4 regions of the Rhizobium sp. P2_G2 genome follow, and region 4 is predicted to be linked to each of the others. Evidence: predicted binding sites of a transcription regulator. Region 4 holds the regulator's gene; each other region holds the start of a gene.
The links. Region 4 encodes PhoB, which activates phosphate uptake and scavenging genes when phosphate is short. Its sites were predicted from a motif close to TGTCATNNANCTGTCAT; they were not measured.
Positions count from the first base shown of each region.

Region 1: a site for PhoB is predicted at 4,219-4,235, ahead of AC1D06_RS08060 (YdcH family protein). Genes of this name have one in related genera too.
Region 2: a site for PhoB is predicted at 4,792-4,808, ahead of AC1D06_RS09290 (PhoX family protein). Genes of this name have one in related genera too.
Region 3: a site for PhoB is predicted at 2,219-2,235, ahead of ppk2 (polyphosphate kinase 2). Genes of this name have one in related genera too.

Region 1 is NZ_JBFUFF010000006.1:195,551-201,557, forward strand. It holds gene AC1D06_RS08035 (ABC-F family ATP-binding cassette domain-containing protein) at 1-1,578, opposite strand, end outside; gene AC1D06_RS08040 (thiamine diphosphokinase) at 1,581-2,225, opposite strand; gene AC1D06_RS08045 (5-(carboxyamino)imidazole ribonucleotide synthase) at 2,312-3,376, opposite strand; gene purE (5-(carboxyamino)imidazole ribonucleotide mutase) at 3,377-3,871, opposite strand; gene AC1D06_RS08055 (YdcH family protein) at 3,885-4,088, opposite strand; gene AC1D06_RS08060 (YdcH family protein) at 4,312-4,488, shown strand; gene AC1D06_RS08065 (ArsR/SmtB family transcription factor) at 4,619-4,873, opposite strand; gene AC1D06_RS08070 (sulfite exporter TauE/SafE family protein) at 5,059-5,838, opposite strand; gene AC1D06_RS08075 (thiamine phosphate synthase) at 5,949-6,007, shown strand, end outside.
Region 2 is NZ_JBFUFF010000008.1:34,001-40,007, reverse strand. It holds gene hisD (histidinol dehydrogenase) at 1-237, opposite strand, end outside; gene AC1D06_RS09300 (SDR family NAD(P)-dependent oxidoreductase) at 259-1,026, opposite strand; gene AC1D06_RS09295 (hypothetical protein) at 1,243-2,913, opposite strand; gene AC1D06_RS09290 (PhoX family protein) at 2,928-4,712, opposite strand; gene AC1D06_RS09285 (response regulator) at 5,002-5,367, opposite strand; gene AC1D06_RS09280 (hypothetical protein) at 5,621-6,007, shown strand, end outside.
Region 3 is NZ_JBFUFF010000078.1:12,655-18,661, reverse strand. It holds gene AC1D06_RS32260 (efflux RND transporter permease subunit) at 1-284, opposite strand, end outside; gene AC1D06_RS32255 (efflux RND transporter periplasmic adaptor subunit) at 345-1,475, opposite strand; gene AC1D06_RS32250 (TetR/AcrR family transcriptional regulator) at 1,490-2,098, opposite strand; gene ppk2 (polyphosphate kinase 2) at 2,276-3,190, shown strand; gene AC1D06_RS32240 (NAD(P)/FAD-dependent oxidoreductase) at 3,260-4,543, opposite strand; gene AC1D06_RS32235 (branched-chain amino acid ABC transporter permease) at 4,540-5,502, opposite strand; gene AC1D06_RS32230 (branched-chain amino acid ABC transporter permease) at 5,499-6,007, opposite strand, start outside.
Region 4 is NZ_JBFUFF010000002.1:35,345-41,351, reverse strand. It holds gene phoR (phosphate regulon sensor histidine kinase PhoR) at 1-544, shown strand, start outside; gene phoU (phosphate signaling complex protein PhoU) at 771-1,484, shown strand; gene phoB (phosphate regulon transcriptional regulator PhoB) at 1,639-2,322, shown strand; gene AC1D06_RS02495 (hypothetical protein) at 2,556-3,911, opposite strand; gene AC1D06_RS02490 (NAD(P)H-dependent flavin oxidoreductase) at 4,129-5,085, shown strand; tRNA gene AC1D06_RS02485 (tRNA-Thr) at 5,245-5,320, shown strand; gene AC1D06_RS02480 (HEPN domain-containing protein) at 5,621-6,007, opposite strand, start outside.

The DNA of each region.
Region 1 (6,007 bases), on a different contig from region 4:
CTTCGACGGTTCGGCCGCGGCAGCCTCCGCTCGGGCAGCCGGCTTTTCCTTGTCCGCCCGCCGCTGCTCTTCCTGCTGGCCGCGCCGCTGTGCCAGCATGTCGCTATAGCCGCCGGCATATTCGATCCAGCGGCCGTCGGGGAATTCCGGATTGGCCGGCGCAATGGTCGAGGTCACGGTACGGTCGAGGAAATCGCGGTCATGGCTGACGAGGATCACCGTGCCCTGATAGCCCGCAACCACTTCCTGCAGCAGGTCCAGCGTCTCGATGTCGAGATCGTTGGTCGGCTCGTCGAGGATCAGCAGGTTGGACGGTTTCGCCAGGATGCGCGCCAGCATCAGCCGGGCGCGCTCGCCGCCCGAGAGATCGCGGATCGGCGTACGGGCCTGCTCCGGCTGGAACAGGAATTCCTTCATATAACCGGTGACATGCCGCTGCACGCCGTTGACCAGCAGGTTTTCGCCGCGTCCGTCGGTGAGATAGTGCGCCAGCGTGTCGTCGAGGTCGAGACCTTCGCGCCGCTGGTCGAGCATGGCGATTTCGAGATTGGTGCCGAGCTTGATCGTGCCGGAATCGGGTTCCAACTGCCCGGTCAGCACCTTGAGCAGCGTCGTCTTGCCGGCGCCGTTCGGCCCGACAAAGCCAATGCGATCGCCGCGATGCACGCGGATCGAAAACGGCGCGACGATCGTCCGCTCGCCATAGGCCTTGGTGATCTTTTCCGCCTCGATGACCAGCTTGCCGGATTCGCGCGCCTCGGCGACACCAGCCTCGACGCGGCCGAGCGCGCCCTTGTGCGAGCGATGCTGTTGGCGCATGTCCTGCAATTCGCCGAGCCGGCGCATATTGCGCTTGCGCCGTGCGGTGACGCCATAGCGCAGCCAATGCTCCTCGCGCTCGATCGCCTTGCCGAGCTTGTGCTGTTCGAGTTCTTCTTCGTCCAGCACGCGGTCGCGCCAGGCCTCGAAAGAACCAAAACCCTGGTCGAGCCGGCGGGCAAAGCCACGATCGAGCCAGACGGTGGCGGTCGACACCTTTTCGAGGAAGCGCCGGTCGTGCGAGATCAGGATCAGAGCACTCTTCGTCCGCGTCAGCTCGCCTTCCAGCCATTCGATCGTCGGCAGGTCGAGATGGTTGGTGGGCTCGTCGAGCAGCAATATATCCGGTTCCGGCGCCATGACCCGCGCCAGTGCCGCCCGCCGCGCTTCGCCACCCGAAAGACTTTCGGGGTCGCGATCGCCCGCGAGGCCGAGATGTTCGAGCAGATAAGTGACGCGATAAGGGTCGTCGGAAGGCCCGAGGCCGGCGGCGGCATAGGCTTCGACAGTGGCATAACCATCGAAATCGGGCGCCTGGTTGAGATAGCGCACGGTCGAGGCCGGATGGCGAAATACCTCGCCGCTCTGCGATTCCGCCAGGCCGGCGGCGATCTTCAATAGTGTCGACTTGCCGGAGCCGTTGCGGCCGACCAAGCAGATGCGCTCACCCGGCTCGACCTGCATGTCGACGCCGTTGAGCAGCGGCGCGCCGCCGAAGCTCAGATGGATATCGGTGAGTTTGAGGATCGGGGGGGCCAAACTTATACTCCGGTAAAATCATAGGGCCGCGCGAGCAGCATGGCGCGGCCGGCGCCGAGGCTGAGCGAAATCGCACCCTCGGCAACATTGGAAACGGTACGGCTCGAGCCGAACGGCAAGGCGAAATCGTCGAGCGGATAGCGCGCGTTGCCGATCGTCAGATCGGTGAGATCGGAAAAGCCGATGATCGAAAACAGGCTGCCGGCGGGCAGGTCGAAACTGAAGCAGCCGGCGATGACAGGATAAGCCTCCTCATCACCCGAGGTCAGCAACACATCGCGGCCCTGCTCGGCGAGCGAAAGCGCATGTACGAGATGGGCGAGCCCGTGGTCCGACCGCGTGCCGCCGAGCGCGCCAACCAGGATCAGCCGGTCCGCGCCGGCATCGAGTGCCGCCGCCACGGCCAGTTCGCCATCCGTCAGCGCTTTTTCAGCAGGATAGGATTCACGCTTGACGTGAGGGTGGCGCTCGATCAACTCGGGTGGCGTGGAATCGAAATCGCCAACCCACAAATCCGGCTCGACGCCCAGCACCTCGGCATGCGCCATCCCGCCATCGGCGGCGATGAAACGGGCATCGCGAAGCTGTCTGTCGAGGCGGTCCGTCCGCATCAGGCGGCCGCCGAGAAGAATGGCGAAATCTGTCATGCCCGCCGCTTTAGCTTATGTGGCGGGGTGGGGGAAGGGGATGGCGGGGTTTGTTAGGAACCTCCGTGTCCGCGGTGGGCCGTGCTTTACGACCGTCGCCCCGTCAGTCGCGTAAAATGCCCCATCTTCCGCCCCGGCCGCGCCTCCGCCTTGCCGTAAAGATGGATGAGCACCTCCCTCTCCTGCGCCAGCAAAGCCACGTCCTCGATCTCATCACCGATCAAGTTCTGCATGACGCAATCGCTATGCCGCGCCGGATGGCCGAGCGGCAGGTTGCCGACGGCGCGGATATGCTGCTCGAACTGCGAGATGACGCAGGCAGCCTCGGTCCAATGGCCGGAATTGTGCACGCGCGGCGCGATCTCATTGGCGATCAGCGTCTCGTTTTCGGTGACGAAGAATTCGATGCCCAGCACGCCGACATAGTCGAGTGCCGAGAGCAGCCTGAGTGCAGCGTCGCGCGCCTGCCCCGCAACGGCCGGACTGATCGCGGCCGGCAGGGTCGAGGTGAAGAGAATGCCGCTGCGGTGCACGTTTTCTGCCGGATCATAGCATTCGAGGCGTCCATCGAGCCCGCGCGCCGCGATCACTGAAATCTCGCGCGTGAACGGCACGAAACTTTCGAGGATCAGCGGCACGCCGCCGAGCCTGGCAAAAGCGCCCTCGGACGCATCGCCGGCACGAAAAACCATCTGGCCCTTGCCATCATAGCCGAGCCGGCGGGTTTTCAGCACGCCCACACCGCCGAATTCGGCCAGTGCGTTCTCCAGGTCCTCCTGGCTGTCGACAGCGCGAAAACCGGCCGTGACGATGCCGCAGGCATTGAGATATTGTTTTTCGGTCAGCCGGTCCTGCGCCACTTCCAATGCCTGCGGCGGCGGATAGACGGGCACCAGCTTTTCGAGATGGCGGGCGGCTTCCACCGGCACGTTCTCGAACTCGTAGGTCACGACGTCGCAACGCTGCGCAAGTTCGGCCAAGGCAGCCCGATCGTCATAGGCGGCGACGATCTGCGCATCGGCGAGCTGCGCCGCCGGGCAGTCCGCCTGCGGCTCGAGAATGACGGTGTGAAAGTTCAGCCGGCTGGCGGCCATGGCGAGCATGCGGCCCAGCTGACCGCCGCCGATAATGCCGATGGTGCGGGTTTTCATCTACTTATCCACAGGATGTTCAGCCACCGAGGCGGTCTGTTCCTCGCGCCAGGTGTCAAGACGCTCGGCCAGGTCGTCGTCGTAAAGCGCAAGCACGGCGGCGGCAAGAAGGGCCGCATTGACGGCGCCGGAACGGCCGATCGCCAGCGTACCCACGGGCACGCCGGCCGGCATCTGGACGATCGATAGCAGGCTATCCTGTCCCGAAAGCGCCTTGGATTGCACCGGCACGCCGAACACCGGCAGCGGCGTCATCGCCGCCGTCATGCCCGGCAGATGCGCGGCACCACCTGCGCCGGCAATGATCACCTTAAAACCTTCATCACGCGCCGACTTGGCAAAATTCACCAGCCGGTCGGGCGTACGGTGTGCCGAAATGATCCGCGCTTCATAAGGAATTTCAAGGGCGTCCAGCGTGTCTGCGGCATTTTTCATGGTCTCCCAGTCCGACTGGCTTCCCATGATGATGGCGACGGTGGGCTTGGAAATCGGCATTGCGGCCTTTCGTTCAGGCGATGATGTCGGGGATGATCTGGTCTTCGATTTGCGCCAGCTTGTCCTTCACTGAGAGCTTCTTCTTCTTCATCCGCTGAACCCTCAAGGCGTCGCAGCCGGTTGCGATCATGGCGTTGATCGCGACGTCATAGTCCTCGTGCTCCTGCCGCAGTCTCGCCGCATTCAGCCTCAGTTCAGCCTGCTCCTGGTCGGCCATAAAGTCCCTTCCCCACTCTCCTTCAGCCCGGGACATGGCGACATTCCCGGTATCTGCATCGTTTTGTCCCTATCACAATTCTGTCGGTAACGGGAAGTTTTCCTTTAGGGAGAAATCACCTTCGACAAATCGTCATTTACGTGTCACATTGGCACTGTTGCAGCCTGAAACATCCGGCGGGATGGATGGCCGGATGTGGGCAAGAACGGGAAGGAACCAGCCTATGTCACTTGAGGCTCATATCGAGACGCTTGAAAAGAAACATGGCGATCTTGAAGCAGAACTTCACACCGCAATGCTGCATCCCTCAACCGGCGACACGCAGATCGCGGAAATAAAGAGACAAAAGCTGAAAATCAAGGATGAAATCGAACGCCTGCGTTTGAACACGCGCCACTAGTTGAATACCCGCGCAAGGCCGCCGGATGGGCTTCCTGACGCTGAACGAGTAAAGATTTCACAGGAAGTCGAATCTGGCGGCCGACGCCGCAAACAGGGATAAATCCGGGGAGGAAACGAGGGCCAAGCCCTCAAGCCCAGAACTGATCCAACCAAAAACCTAGCTTTTGAAAACCCTGCGGGTTGATCGCATAGATTCGCCGTGTGCCTTGGGTTTCGACTTTGACCATCTGGCAATCGAGCAGCGCCTTCAGGTGCTGCGACACGGCCGGACGGCTGACGGGCAGAAGCGACGCCAGTTCATTGACTGTGCGCGGCGCCCGTCTCAGCTCTTCGAGCAGGAAGCGTCGGTTTGAATCCGAAATGGCCGTGAATGGATCGCTCATCGGCGACGAAGCTAAGCCAGAGTTTTTTCAAGGACAAGACTTTTTGTGCGTTGCACTTAAAAAATTTCGCAGCGCATGAAAACCAAGCCGGTCCGGAAAGTGTCCCGCGGTTTTTCGGCAAGAACCTGCTACAAAACAAAGGACTAAGCGGGGAATCGTTGGCAAGCCAACGATTCCCCGCTTAGTCACATCAGCGCCTTCGCCAGCGCCGCCGTGCCATCGTAGAACAATTTCGCCCCCGCCAATGCGCACATCAGGTACATGAACGGATAGAAGAAATCCGGCCGCATGCGCCGCACCATATAGGCGCCGGCAATCGTCGCCAGCGGCGCTAACGGAAAAAGCGTCGCTGAAATCTTCAGATTGCTGATGTCGAGCGTACCGAGCGCATAATAGGGAATGAGCTTGATGGCGTTGAGGATCGCGAAGAACCGGACCGCAGCGCCGGTATAGTCGCGCGGCGGCAATCTCAACGGCAGACCATAGACCTGGAACGGCGCACCGCCGGCATGGGCGACGAAGCTGCCATAACCCGACAGCGTGCTCCAGAAGCCGGCGCGCGCGATCGTATGCGGCCGCGGCGGCGCCTCGACCGCGCGGGCGAAATAGCGGTTATAGTAGAAGCGTGCGGTAAAACTCAGCGCCACGACACCGATGATGATTTCCATGGCGTAATGCGGCACCAAGGCCCAGGTGAGCCAGCCGAAGGCAATGCCCGCCAGTGCGCCCGGCAGCATGATCTTCAGCAGTTCGCCATTGTTGTTGTTCCGCCAGGTCCAGAGGGCGGCAGCGTCCATGACGATCAGGATCGGCAGCAGGATCGCCGCCGCCTGATCCGGCGGCACGACAAAGGAGAGCATCGGCACGCCGAGCAGACCCAGCGCATCGCCCATGCCACCCTTGCTCAAGCCGACGAGAACGACCGCCGGTATGGCGATGAAATAGAAGCTCGCGTCGATGTGCATGTTGATCGTTTGCTTTCGGGGAGTTAAGGCATGGAGAAACACGGCTGGGTCAGTGAAGGACTACAGCCGAACGCCTGATCTGCAAAGCAGGGAATCGAGACACATCATCCATGTCAACAGTTGAAAACCGCTGCCGCCTGGTTCTTGTCGCACCGGAGATCGCCGACCC
Region 2 (6,007 bases), on a different contig from region 4:
GTCAAATGCTGCATCGAATTCCGCTTCGCTTGCCCTCAGGCTGCCGATATTGACATCGGCTTTGTCGAGATCGCGTGCGAAACGCACCAGCGCTGCGTCGCCCTCCGTCCGCACCGCCTCGATGATCGGCTTCACCTTGTCGATGAAACCGGAAAGGTCGGTTTCAGAGCGTTTCAGCAAGTCAGCGCGGCCGGCTTCGTCGAGCGTGGAGAGATCATGGAAGGAGACGTCGGACATCGGAATTTCCTTGGGACTGGGTCAGATCGAGGCGAGATAGCCGCCGTCGATGGGGATACAGGTGCCGGTGATGTAGGCCGAGGCATCACTGGCGAGGAAGACGACAGCGCCCGCGACATCCTCCATCGCTCCGAAGCGGCGTTGCGGGATTTTCGCCAGCATCGCCTGCTGCCAGTCCTCGTCCTTGTAGAACATATCGGTCATGGCGGTGCGGAAATAGCCGGGCGCAATGGCGTTGACACGAATGCCGAGGCCGGCCCACTCGGTGGCCAGCGCGTGGGTCATGCCCATCAGGCCGGATTTGGAGGAGCCATAGGGTACGGCGGTCGGCACGCCGACATAGGAGGTGAGCGAGCAGAGATTGACGATCGCACCGCCCGTGCCGAGATCGCGCATGCAGCGCGCGGCTGCCTGGGCAGCGAAGAAGGCGCCCTTGAGATTGGTATCGACGATCTTGTCCCAGAGCAGCTCGTCGACATCGAGCGACGGCCGCACATCCTCATGGCCGGCATTGTTGACGAGAATATCGAGCCCGCCCAGTGCATCGGCCGCTTCGGCAATCACGCTGCCGCAGGCTTCGACATCGCGCACGTCGAGTTCAAACGGATGAACCGAGCGACCGAGCGCTTTTATCCGGCGGGCGGTCTCCCTCAGAGACTCGACGTCGCGCGCGGTGATCGCAACATCGGCCCCGGCGCCCGCCAGTGCCTCGGCAATCGCCTGCCCCAGGCCGCGGCTGGCGCCGGTGACGATCGCCTTACGGCCGGAAAGATCGAAAAGTGCGGGAATATTTTGCAATCCAAGCCTCTCGCATTCGCATCGGGCGGCATAGGATCACCTCCGGCAAAAACTGTCCAGATGGATTTGGCGAGGCGGAACGTCGGATTTTCCAAGGCGACGCATTGCTCGCTTGGAGACGCTGCCCTCTTCACCCCGCCAAGCAGGCGACCGGTCCTCGGTCAGCGTCCGGCATCCAAGCGTTCCAGACAGTATCGGTCGACGCCCCTACTCTACCGGCTCCACGACACCGGTCGCCGTATTCTCCGGCACCGCGCGCCAGACCGCCCGGTCGAGCGGGGCGATGACCGGATTGCGGCCCTTGGCGTAGCTCTGCTCGCCGACGACGAGGCGATAAGCCTTGTCGAGCATGAGCGCGCGCGTCGCCGACGGGTCGGTGAATGCGCCGATATGCTTTGCCAGCGCGGCGATTGCCTGGTCGTCCGCCTTGCCGTCCGGAAAGAAGTGCGCGATCGCCTCGGTATTGGCGCGGAACTCGTCTGAGCCGTGGTTGCGCTTGAGATAGGTGGCATATTCTCCGCCGGAATTGACCGCCGGCCGGTCCGGCTGATCGCCCAAGGCAAAACCCTGGTTCCAGTGGAACCAACCCCGGCGCGGCTGGTCCAGCTTGCGCGCGTAGGAGAAGATCGTATCCGTCGGGCGGCCGATGCCGGCATGGCAGCCTGCACAGGTCAGGCTTTCCTCAAACGTCTGCGGGCGCAGCGTGCCGCCCGCATCTTCGATAAAGCCCTGATAGCGCCAGCCGGTGCCGGTGGCGATGCCGGATTCCACATCACCATGGAAGGTTTCCGGACTGTCCGGATTGTCGTGTTCTTCGCGCAGCTCGTTCATCGCCTGTTCGAGCAGGGATGAATATGTCCGCCAGCCGGTCTTGCGGGCATAGCGCAATTCCTTGAGGCGGGCGGCAGGCCTGACGGAACCGTCTGCGGCGACATCGAGATAGCGCAGGCTGTGGATGAATTCGGTGCCCTCCGGAAACAGGCCGGCCGCCAGATGCACCTTGCCGGCCGCCAGTTCCAGACGCGCCCGACCGACATAGGACATAGTGACACCATGGCGCGGATCGAAGGCGTAGACGACCCGGTGGGCGATGGCCAGCCTGCCGTCGCGGTCGAGGTCAACACCGAGAGCCCGCTCGTCGACCTGACTGATCCCGACATCGGCGCGCTTGACCAGTGCCTCTATGACGGCGAGGTTGACGTCGTAGACCGCCCAGTCGGTCGCGCCGTCCTCGCGCTCGCGAAATGTTTGCGGCAGGCGGATCATGACGTCGTCGGCCGATCCATTGGCGGGCAGAAAGGAGCCCGGCAGGGGCAGGTAGCCATAGGCGCGCCAGCCGGTTCGCCTTCCGTCCGGCGCGATGTCGAAACCTTGGCTGTCGAATGAAAAATAGACGTCGGGACGGTAGCCGGACCATGCGCCATCGCCGTTGACGTCCCAGCCCGCCGGCGGATGCTCCAGGCGTCCGGCGAGTTCCGGCCGGCCCATGCCATCATGGTAATTGTCGGTGCGGACATAGGCGAGGATATCGCTGTCGGGGATCACTGCGATCGCCGCCCGGCGGTCCACGAACAAGTTCGGCCAATGGTTGGCCAGTGCCGGATCGGAGAAATCGTAATGGGTCTGCAGATCGCTATCGTCTGCATAATTCGGCTCCGCAGACTTGATATGGCAGGCATAGCAGGGATTGTGCACCAGACCGCTGGTTTCGGTCCGCGTATAGCATTGCGGCGGGATGTAGGCGAAAGGGTTAGCCGGATTCTCCGAACGCAGATCCGTGAGTTCGCCCGGACTGGCGGCAACGGCAAATCCTGCGGCAGCCATGGACGAAATGGCTGCCGCAAGCACCGCCCGCAAATGTGCGCGCGTCATTGTCAAGACCTGTCTCCGGATCAATCCGCGAGCGCCGGCATCGGGCCGATATAGCCCATATAGGCCTTGGAATCGGCCGGCGAACGGAGTTTGTCCTCGTCCGATTCGCCATACGGATGTTGGACGACATTCATCAGATAGGCATGACCCTGGACGTTCGGATAGATATAGACCGAGGTCGTTTCCGAGCCGTAGGGGGTCGTCTCGATGCGGGTCAGCTTCTTGGTGTCGAGGTCCATCGACCAGATGGCATCGTTCTGGTGGCCGCTTTCGGTATCTTCGCCGATGATCAGCGTGTTGTGCCCCGGCACATAGGTGAGGTTGTCAGGGTTGGCGAGACCGTCCATGTCGCAGGTATTGCCGGCGAACGGGCTGCTGTCCGGATATTTCGTCGGCTTGCCGGTGATCATCGCCTTCATGTTGGTGGCGACGAAATCCTTGTCGAGATCGAGCGAATAGACCCCACCGCATTCATTATAGGCCACCTTGATGTGGTTGGCCGACGGCAGGTCGAAATTCTTGGCCGCCTTGCCCTTCTTGGACATGTCTTCCATGCCGTTGGCGATCTCGCTGATCGAGATATAGAGACGATGGTGGTCCGGATCGTAGGTGACGCCCTCCTCCTTGCGGATTTCTGTCGTGGCGCCCTTGATCGCGGCATAGCGTCGGGTTTCGAGGCGCGAGGCGGCGAACTCCATGCCGTCCTTGACCTTCAGGCATTCCTTGACGCCATTGGCTGAAGAACCGGTGAAGCCTGCAGGACATTGGCCATCATCACCCATCTTGGCGGTTGCAAAAATATCGGAGAACTTGGTGTCCTTGTCGATGAGCGCCTTGACATCGGCCGATTTGCCGCCGCCAAGATCGACCCAGATGAGATTGGCGGCACCGCCGTTCTCGGCGCTCGTCTGCTCCCACTTGGCGGCATAGAGATGGCCCAAATCAAGCTTGCCTGCCTCGTCGGCGACGAAGCGGAACAGGCCGACATTGGTGCCGTCATCGGTCATGTAGACCGTCTTCCGGTCAGGCATGACATAGCCGAGTTCATGCGAGAAGCGGCCCATGGCATAGTGCTTCACAGCCGTGCCCTTGCCGGAATCATCAACGGAGATTTCGGTGATGAAGCCGTAGCGGTAGGGGTTGAAGACTTTGCGGAAGCCGTCCATGTCGGCGGACGCGCTCATCGCGTCATAGCCGAAATAAAGCGCCATCGGCTTGGCATAATTGTCGAGCTTGGAAAGCGTGGCGGTCGTTTCGATCACTTCGGCGTCCGGCTCATATTCCTCGCTGCCGAGATGCGTGCCCCAGGGCGTGACGGAACCTGCGCAGGGAACCCAGAGACCGCCGAATTCGGCAAAATCGACCGGCGATGTCTTGACCGCCTTGAGCTCGCCGCTGTCGCCATCCTTGGCGACCTCCGTGACATAGATTGCCGCCGGCCGCGTCTCGAAATGCGAAACGACGTAGAGTTTGCCGTCCTTCTGCAGGATGGAGGAGAAGTCCGTGGCGTTGGAAATCATCGGCGCCCCGTCATTGCCTAGGATCGGCTTGCCGGACTGATCGAGAATGAGGCCGAACGTGCCGTCGCCAATCTTGTCGCCGGAACGGACGAGCGGCGTGAAGCCGATCCTGGCGGCTTTGCCGTCGACCGTGACCGCGGCGGTGGCGCGGACTTCGCGCTTCTCCTTGTCCGTGACCGGCGCTTCGATGCCAGTGAAGGTCATCGATTCGGCGGCGAAGCTGTTGGCATGGCTAGCGGACAGCGCGATGGCTGCCGTCGTGGCGAGCAACATGGTTCTGATCATCGTCGTGGATCCCTGACGGTTGCTGAAGGTTCAGTACTGCTTGATAAAACGCAAGCTTGTGACAGGTTAGGCTGGTCACCTGACAGCGATGTGACGGACACAGCACGCTTATAGCAAATTCGTCATATTCAACAATCAATCACGACCGCGCGTGCGGCTACCTGCCGGTCGTCGCGGCCTTCGAGCCGCTACGGCAATCATGCATCCCGTTCAAAGCCGAACGGGTGCGGGCGGGAAAAAGGTCGGGCGTTCGAACGGGTACCAGGCTGGATATGCGCCGCCGATAAGACTATTCGCCCCGGAAAAGCGCTCGGGCAATGACGGTTATTTCGGCAGGCTTGCCGACAAGCGCCTCGCGAAAGCGCGGCGGCAATTCTGAAGGGTTTATATTCGAAACGAAGACATAGGGAATGGCGCGCCTGGAAAGATCGTTGACGATCGATATCGATGTCTCTTCATTGAGCTTGATGTCCAAAAGCGCTGCATCGACCTGGCGCGATTGCAGCAGCGACAATGCGCGTGCTACCGTCGGCACCGGACCGACGACGATTGCGCCGGCATTTTCAAGGTCGAGGCACATTGTTTCGGCGATCAGGAACTCGTCCTCGACGACCAGAACATGCTTGCCTTTGAGTTGATCCAAAGCGGTCGTCATTCACAAATTCCTGTTTTCGCGTCTCAAAATCAGCCGCGGACGTGGAGATAAACACTGAGGCCGGTCATTAAGTCCAGTAAATTGTTTTATTACCTCGCGGCGACCCGCCTCTGTATCATTGCGGCCGGCAGACTAGCGGTTTGTTAAGCCTGAAAGACGGCAGTCAACTTGACATGTTTCAAAAACGCATCGCGTCAATTCATTTTTAGCCTTCTCTTCCTACCATGGTTTGCGTGAATTTGGAGGGACAACCATGGAACCCGGAACCTCACCCAAGCCGAACTATCTGAGCAAGGAAGAGTCCTTCATGTACGACCGCGAAAAGCGGTTTGCCATGGAAGAGACGATGAATGCGGCGCGCATCGAATATACTGAAAATGCGGTGAAGAATCTTGCAGCCCGCCGCTGCGACCTGATCGCCATTTCGAAGAGCGGCGCCATCCTTGCCATCAACACCAAGTTCAGCCTGCCGAAGCAGTTCTATCTCGACGTCCCCGATGCCAAGGTCAACCGCGTCGGCTGCACGCTGATGCGCGTCAACGCCAATAATACGATCGAGGTGCGCTTCCTGAGCATGATGCCGGACCGCGACCTGGACCGCATCTTCGTCTATTCGACGCATCCGAAGCATCGCAATCGC
Region 3 (6,007 bases), on a different contig from region 4:
GTGAACGATTTCACCCAATCCAGATGCGGCACTTCCTGCAGCTTGCGCTCGATCTTGTTGACGACCTGGTCTTCCATGTCCTGGATCGAGGAGCCCGGCCAGATCGCCTGCACGACCATGACGCGGAAAGTGAAATCCGGATCTTCCTTCTGCCCCATATTCATCAGGCCGAACACGCCGGTCAGGATGATCAGGCCAAACAGGAAGCGGGCGATGGAGGGATGTCCGATGGCCCAGCGGGACAGGTTGAAGGGCTGCTTGCCCTCTTGGGAAACAGATGACATCGGCGTGGTTCCGCGTTGCGAGGATCGTGGACTGCGGGCGCGCTCGGCGCGCCGCGCGTGCTAGAAGAGATCAGCCGTCATCTTGCCGATGATGTCAGGCAATTTGACCTTGAGGTTCTCGGTCATGAACTGCGTGCCAGCCGAGACGACGATGTCGCCGGGCTTCAACCCCTGGGTGACGCCGACGCCATCGCCGGTGAAATCGGCGACTTGCACCGACCGGGCGTGCACCGTGGCGGCCGTGCGGTCGACGGTCCAGACGATCTTACCGCCGTCCCTCTCCGCCAGCGCCGACAGCGGCACGGTGATCTGATCGGCACCAGCCGCGACATCGGCGACCACATTGGCGGTCATGCCGATCAATACGCGCGGATCGTCCGGCAGGCTGACGCGGACCGAGAATGTCCGCGACTGCGGGTCGGCGCTTCCAGAGACTTCCCGCACCTTGCCATCGAGCGAAAGCGTGGCGTCCGACCAGAAGCTGACCTTGACGCCCTTGCCAGGCTTGAATTCGGCAATGTCGTTTTCGGGAACGGCGATCTGCACTTCCTTCTCATCGTCGGCGACGACGGTCAGCACCGGCGTGCCGGCGGCAACCACCTGGCCACGATCGGCGTCGATGATCGTGACGATGCCGTCTCGGTCGGATTTCAGCTCCGCATAGCTCATCTGGTTCTTCGCCTGGTCGAGCGATGCGGCGGCCGCCGTGCGGGTCGCAGCAGCCTGATCATAAGTCAGCTGCGCCTGTTCGACCTGCGCCTTCGGCACGGCATCCTTGGCAAACAAGGTGTGTGACCGCTTGTTGGCGATATCAGCCGTCTCGACCGCCTTTTGTGCCGCATCGAGATTGGCCTGTGCCGAATTGACGGCCAGTTGGTAGTCCGTCGCATCGATGCGGGCAACGACCGTGCCCGGCTTCACCCGGTCACCGACATCGACAAGGCGCTCGGTGATCTTTCCGGCAACGCGAAAGCCGAGATTCATCTCGGTGCGCGATTTCACCGCACCGGAATATTCGAGTTCGCGGACATTGCTGGCCTTGGCGATTTCGACCACCTTGACCGGGCGAATGACGGCCGCCGCATCGTTTTCAGCTTTCTTTTCACTGCATGCGCCAAGCGCCAAAGCGCTCACGAGGAGAATGCCAGCGGCGGTTGCCCGCGTCATGCTTGCGAGATCGAGCGAATTCATATCCGCCTCCATTGTTATTTCTTCAGGGCTTTAAGTGCGAAGTCGATCAGTTCGTCGGGCGTGGCCCGGTTGGTCTTGTGCAGGCATTGGGCGACCATCTGGGGATGGCAAAGGATCACGGTAGCGGCGCCGAAGCAGCGCGACGCCGAATCCGCATCCATCTGGCGAAACTCGCCGCTCTCGATGCCTTCACGGATGACATCGGCAGCAAGGTCGTGGACACGATTGATATGGGCATCGATGACATGCCAGTCGCGTTCCAGGGCCACGACCACCATTTCATGAACCTTCTCGTCGTCCATCATGGTTTCGAGCGTCATCTTGTGGAACGCGTGGATCCATTGCCGTAGCCGTTCCTCGGCGCTGATCTTCTGGCTGAGGATCGATCTGGCGATATTATAGGCCTGCAGCAGCATCCGGCCGCAGACCGCCTGGTGGATCTCCACCTTGGAGGCAAAGAAGCGGTAGATATTGGCCGGCGACATGCCCAGATCCTTGGCAATGTCGGCGACATTGGTTTTCGAATAGCCATAATGGCGGAACAGCCGCTCGGCGCTGTCGAGGATGCGGGTGACGCTTTCCTGACGCTGCATCTCGGCCGGCGTGTCGAGAATTTCGATCATGGAGATCGCCTTCGATTTACGAGTGACGAATTTCAATTTTCGTCACTTATAATATGACTGACAAAATCCGTCAATATGTCAAAGCCAAGAAATTTTTGCATCTGCGAACGGTCACGCGATTGTCACATCACTGTCGCAAACTCCTGTTTCTGTCTGGCGAAACAGGAGGGTGCGCCCATGTCTATGGATCATCAGGAACAGCTCGAACGCATCAAGGCCGAGATCGCCGACAGCTTCGACGAAGAACTGGAAATGCAGATCGAGGAAGACCGTCTCGACGAGTTGGTCACCGAGGGCATGACCCAGCCCGCCGAACAGACGCTCGAACGCAAGGTCTATTTCCGCGAGCTCTTCCGCCTGCAGCATGAGCTCGTCAAATTGCAGGATTGGGTGCAGCACCAGAAGCTCAAGGTCATGGTGCTGTTCGAAGGCCGTGATTCGGCAGGCAAGGGCGGCGCCATCAAGCGCGTCACCCAGCGCCTCAACCCGCGCGTCTGCCGCGTCGTGGCGCTCCCGGCTCCGACGGAGCGCGAGCGCAGCCAGTGGTACTTCCAGCGCTACACGGCGCATCTGCCGAGCGCCGGCGAAATGGTGCTGTTCGACCGCTCCTGGTATAACCGTGCCGGCGTCGAGCGCGTCATGGGCTTCTGCACGCCTGACGAACTGGAAGAATTCTTCCGCTCCGTGCCGGAATTCGAGCGCATGCTCGTCCGCTCCGGCATCATCCTGATCAAATATTGGTTCTCGATCACCGACGAGGAGCAGGAATTCCGCTTCAACATGCGCATCCACGATCCGCTGAAGCAATGGAAGCTCTCGCCGATGGACCTCGAAAGCCGCGTCCATTGGGAAGACTATACCAAGGCCAAGGAAGAGATGCTGGCCCGCACCCATACGCCGGAAGCACCCTGGTGGGTCGTCGAAGCGGTCGACAAGAAGCGCGCCCGCCTCAACATGATCAGCCACCTGCTGGGCCGGATCCCGTATGATGACGTCGAGCGGCCGGAAATCGTCCTGRCGGAGCGCATTCACCATTCCGACTACGTGCGCCATCCAGTGCCGCAGGAAATGTACGTTCCCGAAGCGTATTGACCGAAAACCCTTTCGGCGCGATCGCATCTTGCAATTTTCCCCACCGGCGCGGCCATCGCGCCGGCTTTTTTATGGGGCTCGCTCATCCCGCCAATCCCGCAGCATACTCCACGGAAGCAAGGCGTTCGGCGCATGCCGCATCAATCCATGCGCAGGGATGGCCTTGGCCTGCCCATAGGGAATCGGCAGATCCCTCGGCTCCGTCCCGGCCGCCCAGTCGGCAATCACCTTCCCCATTGCCGTCGTCAGCGTGATGCCGCGCCCATTGCAGGCAAATCCGGCAATCATGTCCGGCCCGAGATCGACGAGATGCGGCAAAAAGTCCGGCTCGACGGCAGCCATGCCGGACCAGGCGAATTCGATCGGCGGGATATCGGGCAGTTCCAGCTTGTCGGCCATGCGCCGGTGGATGGCGCGCGCCACGCGGTCTGCAGCACCAGGGCCAAAAATGTGCATACCGCCGGTAATCAAACGGTTTGCCGCGTCGAAGCGGAAGGTGAAGAGATTGCGCCGTGTGTCGGAAACACATTGGTTTCCGGGCACCAGGCGCTGGCGCACCGATTGCGGTAGCGGTCTTGTGGCGATCTGGAAGACGCGCAGCGGAATATAGGTTTTCGCCAGGCCAGGGTTGAGTGCGCGGCCATAGGCATTGGTCGCGACGAAAACTTTCCCGGCACGCACCGCGCCCTTGTCGGTGGTCAGGCGATAGCCCGCCGCTTCCCGCGTGATCACGCGCACCGGGCTATGCTCGAAAATCCTGGCGCCGGCCGATTCGGCGGCATCGGCGAGGCCGCGGGCATATTCGACCGGGTTGAGCACACCAGCCGACCGATCCGTCCAGCCACCGAAATAGCCCTTCGCCCCAGTCGCGTGCTCGACCTCCAGACGATCGAGAATCGCGACCGGCCGCCCGCACTTCGCCCATTGCGCCGCCCGTGACGTCACCTTTTCAAATGCGGCGGCGGTATGCGCCGGCTGTATCCATCCACTCTGCACGGCGTCGCAGACGATGCCATGCCGCCGGATCAAATCGAAGACGAGATCGCTGCTGCCGCAGGCCATCCGGATCAGCCGCTCGCCGCGTTCCGGACCGAGCAGAGCCAGGACATCGTCCGGGTCCATCTTGGCGAAATTGGGCACGACGAAACCGGCATTGCGCCCCGAAGCGCCCCAGGCGATCATCTCCGCTTCGAGCACGACGACGGAGAATCCTTTTTCGGCCGCATGCAAGCCGGCCGACAGGCCGGAGAAGCCGCCCCCGATGATCGCCAGGTCGGCGTCGAGCGTGCCATGCAGTTCCGGCCGATCCTTCCGGTTGCGGCCGACAGCATGCCAGAGTGAAATCTCGCTCATGTTGATTTCCGCGGCTTCAGGCCGAAGCGCCGCCGGTAAGGCAGGTTGCCGAACAGGCCATTCGGACGGAAGAGCAGGATCAGGCAGAGCATGACGCCGATGGCGACGATCTGCAGCGATGCCGCCCGCGCCTGCTGCTCCGGCGGGAAAAGCGTGGCCGTCAGCGCGCCTGAGCCCGCCCAGATCCCCCAGACCAGAATCGCGCCGACGACCGCGCCGAGATTGCTCCCCGAACCGCCGACGATCAGCATTACCCAGACCTGGAATGTCAACATCGGCACGTAATTGTCCGCTGCGATGAAGCCGATGAAATGCGCCTGCACCGCGCCCGCCAATCCCATCAGCGCTCCGCCGACGGCAAAGGCCTGGACCCGGTAGAAGCGAGCACTCTTGCCGAGCGAGATCGCCGCCCGCTCGTCTTCCCGAAGCGCCTTCAGCACCCTGCCCCACGGGCTTTTCGCCAGGTGTTGCAGCGCCAGATAGGCGAGCAGCGTGACGACGAAGACGATGGCCAGATTGGAGAGATTGAACAGCAGCGGCGTCTCCGCCAGGCTCGCGAACGGCCGCGGAATGAAACCGATGCCGAAGGCGCCGCCGGTGAGCGGCTGGGCATTCAGCGCCACCAGCTGCACGACGACGGCCACGCCGAATGTGGTGATCGCCAGATAGTCGGATTTCAGCCGCAGCGTCGCAAAGCCGGTGATCGCCGCAGCCAGGCCGGCCACAGTCATCGCGCCGAGCCAGCCGACGACGATCGGCATGTCGAAGCCGCCGAAACGGTTGGGATCATCCGGAGTCGTTATGAGCGCCGAGGTATAGGCACCAATCGCCACAAAGCCGGCAACGCCGACATTGAACAGGCCGGTCAGGCCCCATTGCAGGTTCAGCCCGAGCGTGATCAGCGCAAAGATCAGCGCCGTGGTGAGGAAAAAGCCGCCATAGCCGATAAGGTCGATCATCTTTCCCTCACACCGAACAGGCCGATCGGCCGGACGAACAAAACCGACATCAGGATGATGAAGGCGACAGCCGCCCGCCATTCCGCGCCAATGAATTGCACCGCACCGGCCTCCGCCAGCCCGATGATCAGCCCGCCGAGCACCGCGCCCGGAACGCTGCCGATACCGCCAAGGATCGCCGCGGCAAACATCGGCAGCAGCATGTCAAAACCCATCAGCGGCCTGATCTGCACGAGAATGCCGATCATTACGCCGGCCACACAGGCGAGCGCTCCGCCAAGCACCCAGGTGACACGCACGACTTTCGCCACATCGATACCGACGACACGGGCAAGCGCCGGGTTCTGGCTGACCGCCTGCATGGCGCGGCCGGTCTGGGTGCGGGTCATCATGAGATGCGTCGCCAAGACCAGCATGGCAGTGATCAGCAGCAATGCAATCTGGTCCGCCGTGATGCGGATGCCCAGGCCGATCGGCACGGCAATCTGGATCGCCCGCGAAAAAT
Region 4 (6,007 bases):
GATCATGCTCGAACAGGTGACCCGCATGTCGCGCCTGGTCGACGACCTGATGTCGCTGTCGCGGCTCGAGATCAAGGCGCGCGTCGCGCCGGAGGACGCCGTCGACCTGGTGCCGCTCATCGGCTCGGTCTGCGATGCGCTGGCGCCGCTGGCAACCGACCTCGGCGTCGAGATCAAGCGGCATCTGCCCGACCATGCCATCAATGTCAGCGGCGATCGCGACGAGCTGACCCAGGTGTTCGAGAACCTGATCGAGAACGCCTGCAAATACGGCCAGGAGGGCAAGATCGTCGACGTGACGCTGATCGAAAAGCCGCGCCAGCCGATCGAGGTCAGTGTCATCGACTACGGTCCCGGCATTCCCGAAGACCAGGTCCCGCGCCTGACCGAACGCTTCTATCGCGTCAATGTCGAGAGCAGTCGCTCGAAGAAGGGCACCGGCCTCGGATTGGCAATCGTCAAGCACATCCTGACGCGGCACCGCGCCCGCCTGCTCATCCGATCGGAACTCGGCCGCGGCAGCACATTCACCGTGCGCTTCTGACAAAAACGCAGCAATCCCTCCGGCTCGACCGAAAGGATTGACTTTTCAGCACTTTAGTCTGTCATAAATCTTTCGTGACTTTGACATAAAACCCTGGCGTAAAGCGGCTAATGAAAACTTGGCCGACCCTATGTTCCTTGCCAACCCGGATAACCGGCGGCCCAGGACATAGGGGCCGCTTCGGCCGATCCAAAACCGCGCCGGCCGCCCGCCGGTTGGAGGACTATTGATGACCGCACACATCTATTCCGCCTTTGACGAGGAGCTGGCCAACCTTTCCCGCCGCATCGCCGAAATGGGCGGCATGGCCGAGCAGATGGTTTCCGACTCGGTCAAGGCGCTGGTCACGTCGGACTCGGCGCTGGCGCAGCGCGTGATCTCGGAAGACGTGATCATGGACCAGACCGAGCGCGATATCGGCGACAGCGCCATCCTGATGATCGCCAAGCGCCAGCCGGTGGCGTCGGACCTGCGCGAGATCGTCGGTTCGATCCGCATCGCCGCCGATCTCGAACGCGTCGGCGATCTCGGCAAATCCAACGCCAAGCGCGTCATTGCCGTGCAGACCACCGGCATTCCGCGGCCGCTCGCCCGCGGCATCGAACATCTCTCCGAACTGGCGCTGACCCAGCTCAAGGACGTGCTCGACGTCTATGCCACCCGCTCGGCGGAAAAGGCCGAGGTGATCCGCCAGCGCGATGGCGAGATCGACGCCGTCTATACCTCGCTGTTCCGCGAAATGCTCACCTACATGATGGAAGACCCGCGCAACATCACGCCCTGCACGCATCTCCTGTTCTGCGCCAAGAACATCGAGCGCATCGGCGACCATGCGACCAATATCGCGGAAACCATCTACTACATGAAGACGGGCGAACAGCCGACCGGCGAACGCGTCAAGGAAGACAATACGGCTTCCGTGGTGCAGCCGGGCCAGTGATGCCGATTGCGCATTTCGGCCAGCTGCCGCCAATGGCGTCCCTGGCCGCCGATCATCAGCGCCGGCATCGGACGAGACTATGCCGGTAGTAACAATCGCAGCCGCCTGGGCGCGGGGCACGCGCCAGGCGTGATTGCCGACGGAGCAGAGTACCATGCAGCCGAGAATTATGGTTGTGGAAGACGAGGAAGCGCTGGGCACGCTGCTCAGCTACAACCTCGAAGCAGAGGGATATGACGTCGAGGTGATCCCGCGCGGCGACGAGGCGGATATCCGCCTGCAGGAGCGCGTCCCGGACCTGTTGCTGCTCGACTGGATGCTGCCCGGCGTGTCCGGCATCGAATTGTGCCGTCGGCTCAGGATGCGCCCCGAAACCGAGCGCCTGCCGGTGATCATGCTCACCGCCCGCGGCGAGGAAAGCGAGCGCGTCCGCGGCCTGTCGACCGGCGCCGACGACTATGTCGTCAAACCGTTCTCGACCCCGGAACTGATGGCCCGCATCAAGGCCATGCTGCGCCGGGTGCGGCCCAACGCCATTTCCTCGATCCTCAAATGCGGCGATGTCGAGCTCGACCGCGAAACCTACCGCGTCCACCGCCGCTCCCGCGAAATCCGCCTCGGACCGACGGAATTCAAGCTGCTGGAATTCTTCATGTCGTCGCCGGGCCGGGTGTTCTCCCGCTCGCAACTGCTCGACGGCGTCTGGGGCCACGACATCTATGTCGACGAACGCACCGTCGACGTCCATGTCGGGCGGTTGCGCAAGGCGCTCAATCTGTCGAACATGCCGGATGTGATCCGCACCGTGCGCGGTGCGGGGTATGCGATGGAAGTGTGATTGGCCGTTCGCTTCGTTGGCGTTTGCGGTTCACCCCCCTCTGTCCTGCCGGACATCTCCCCCTCAAGGGGGGAGATTGGCAAGAGGCTTGCTCACCGCTCCACATCGCCAACGAAGAGTGAATTCACGATGGGAATTTGGGGCAGCAAGAGCGCCCCATCCAATCTCCCCCCTTGAGGGGGAGATGTCCGGCAGGACAGAGGGGGGTGGCGCCAGGCGCCATTGCTTTCAGCTCAAGCCCCCGGCCCAATCCTGATCCCATAAAGCCGGATCGCCCGCCCCTGCCCAGTCAGATCACTGTTGATGATCACAAACCCCGGCTCGTTCGGCGCCTGCTTGCCATCAAACTTCACCTGGATCAGCTCATCCACCCGCTCATTGGAGATCGTGAACCGATGCCGCCCGCAATCGCCGAGGCTGGCGAAGGCGCATTGGATATAGATCTGCGACGGTTTGTCGCCATCGGCGCGTAGCGTCACAGCCAGCGTCGAGGTCTTGCCCGCAAGATTCTTCAGCACATCGGCCGGCACCTCGATCCGCACTTCGCCATCCTGGTCCGGCGCATTCGAGATGATCATGATCGCCTTGCCGTCGCTGTCGGTGACGTCGCTGACCTTGGCCTGCGACGCCGGCTTGACCGCACTGGTGTCGCCGGGCTTGAGCACGCTCACCCAATCGCCGGAAAAGCCGCGCAGCGGATCGAGCGGGGTTTTCAGCGGCACCTTCGGATCGAAATCCTCGCTCTGCAATTGCTTGGGGATGAAATCGAAATCGCCGCCGCCATGCATGGCCGCACCGATCATGCCGGTCGCATAGGCCCACCAGGCACCGAAGCCGATGACGCCCAGCAGCACGCAATAGACGAACAGCGACACGATCCAGGAGCCGCGCCGGCGTCGCGCGGCACGCTTCTGCGGCGCCACCTTGCGCCCTTCCGGCGTCGAAGGCTCGGCCCAGGCCGGATCCTCTTCCTCATGCCGGATATTTTGCGCCCGTCCCTTGCCGCGCGCTTCGGCGACCAAAGGTGCGTCGATCACCGGTTCGACCCGCCGCGTTCTTGCGCCGGCTTTGGACGGTGCGCGCTCATCGCGGGTGGCCGAAAAATCGGAAAACGCGCCGTCTTCCTCGATCTCCGGCGGTATCGCGCGCGCCACGACCGGCTCCGCCATGGGCGTGACCGGCTGCGCCGCCTGGCGCACCGGCTCGACAATCGGCGGCTCGCGCCGTGAAGGCTGAGCCGGCTCAGGCCAGGCCGACGGCGGCGCATCGACGAACCGCTCCGGCGCCGGCGGCGCGATATCGGGCTCAGGCACCGCCTCCGGCGGCTCGAACGGCGTGTTCTCGATGAAAATCTTGTCGAGCCGCGCCGACATGCGCAGCTTTTCGAGTTCTTCGTCCTCGATCGCGCGGATGGTGAATTCCAGCCGCTGCCGCTGCCGCTCGATCACCGTCATGTCGTGGATGTCCTGCTTGCGCAGGCCGGCATCGAGTGCATTGCGCGCCGACTGATAGATACGCGCGCGTATTTCCGGATTGGACCTTTCGGCCCTGTCCAGAGCGTTGCGGATCGCCTGTTCCAGTCCACTCACGCTTTAAAATACCTCGATACGCGGGACATTCTCATTATGACCCTTGGGTAATCATTCGCCAGCACCTTTTCAAGTTCCGAGCCGAATGCCTCCCCCGCTAATATCGGCTTTGCAGCCAAAAAATGGCGGTCTGACGCACGCGACGAAAATACAAGGTTGAACAAACCATCTTTCCAGGGATAGGCTGCCGCCAACTTAGCGCATTCCGGACCTTATCATGCTCCCCGCCATTCTCCGCGACGATCTCAGGCTGCCGCTGGTCGCCGCACCCATGTTCATCATCTCGCATCCGGAACTGGTGATCGCCCAGTGCAAGGCCGGCATTGTCGGCTCGTTTCCGGCGCTCAATGCGCGGCCGGAAAGCCAGCTCGACGAATGGCTGGCCGAAATCACCGAGGCGCTCGCCGCCCACAATGCCAAGGGCGAGGGCCGCCGGGCCGCCCCCTTCGCCGTCAACCAGATCGTCCATGCCACCAACAAGCGGCTGGAGCACGATCTCGGCCTCTGCGTCAAATACAAGGTGCCGATCGTCATCTCCTCGCTCGGCGCCGTGCCCGAGGTCAATGCCGCCATCCATTCCTATGGCGGTGTGGTGCTGCATGACGTGATCAACAACCGCCACGCCAATTCCGCGATCCGCAAGGGCGCCGACGGCCTGATCGCCGTAGCCGCCGGCGCCGGCGGCCATGCCGGCCGGCTCTCGCCCTTCGCCCTGGTGCAGGAAATCCGCGAGTGGTTCGACGGCCCGCTGCTGCTCTCCGGCGCCATCGCCAATGGCGGCGCCATCCTCGCCGCCCGCGCCATGGGCGCCGACCTGGCCTATATCGGCACCCCCTTCATCGCCACGCCCGAAGCCCGCGCCACCGACGCCTACAAGCAGATGATTGTCGCCAGCCGCGCCGAAGACGTCGTCTATTCCAGCTATTTCACCGGCATCCACGGCAATTACCTCAAGGGCTCGATCGAAGCCGCCGGCCTCGACCCGGCCAACCTGCCCGAAGCCGATCCCACAAAGATGGATTTCGAAAAAGCCACATCCGGCCCGAAAGCCTGGAAGGACATCTGGGGCTCCGGCCAGGGCATCGCCGCCGTCAAGGCGATCGAACCGGTCGAGACGCTGATCACCCGCCTCGAAGCCGAATACCACGCCGCTAAGGCTCGCATCTGCGGCTGATCCGCCGAACACGACCGCGTTTCCCGGCGGAGCTTGCCGCAGGCTGGCCCGATCGCGCAAAAATGCGGAAATGGCGTCATTCCGACTTGCAATCGTGAGCTTTTGCCTTTATCAGCCCCTCCGGAATATCCGAGCCGGTCCAACCGGTGCATTGGATTTGCCGCTTTAGCTCAGTCGGTAGAGCACATCATTCGTAATGATGGGGTCCTCGGTTCGATTCCGGGAAGCGGCACCACTTAACTATCTGTTTTTAAATACTTTTATCAAGTTGTGTCCTTAGGGCGCGCTCGACAAACTCGAATGTGTCGGCACAAAATCGGCACGCCTCTTGATTTAGAGGAAGCAAACTTATTCACAGATATTTGGAGACTCGACCACCACGACCTGATGCCGCAGGCATTTCAGGCCGTGTCCGCAGCCATGGGCTCGCCAACACGAATTGCGTCACACAAAGTCCAAGTCGGCAACATCACTGGTAAGGGCGACGAATGCGTCTGGAAAACCATATGTCGCTCCCGAAAGGCGACACGGCCTATCAGACCGCAATCCTCTCAATTGCCTCCACAAGAGCCACCAAGTACCTGATGACTTCCTGTGCGTCAGCAAGCTCCGCAGGCGTTCTCGCTCCTGTGGTCAAGTCCATGTCCGCATTGTGTGCAATCAGGTGCCGCCGCGCGGTAATGTTGTTCAACTTCGCTCTGGCGTCCTTTTTTGGCAGACCGACGGCCTGCGCGATCGCTGTCCACTTGTTGGGTTCCGTCCAAAAATACGACAAGCCATCAGCAACGCCATCCGCACCTTGAAAGCTCTTCATTCGCACAGCCTGGGTGATCGAGTGATGAAAGACAACCACGGCTTGAACCGCATTCTGCGACACGAATTGAGTGGCGCTGGAAAGCGGTATCTTTTCGTTTTGCAACTT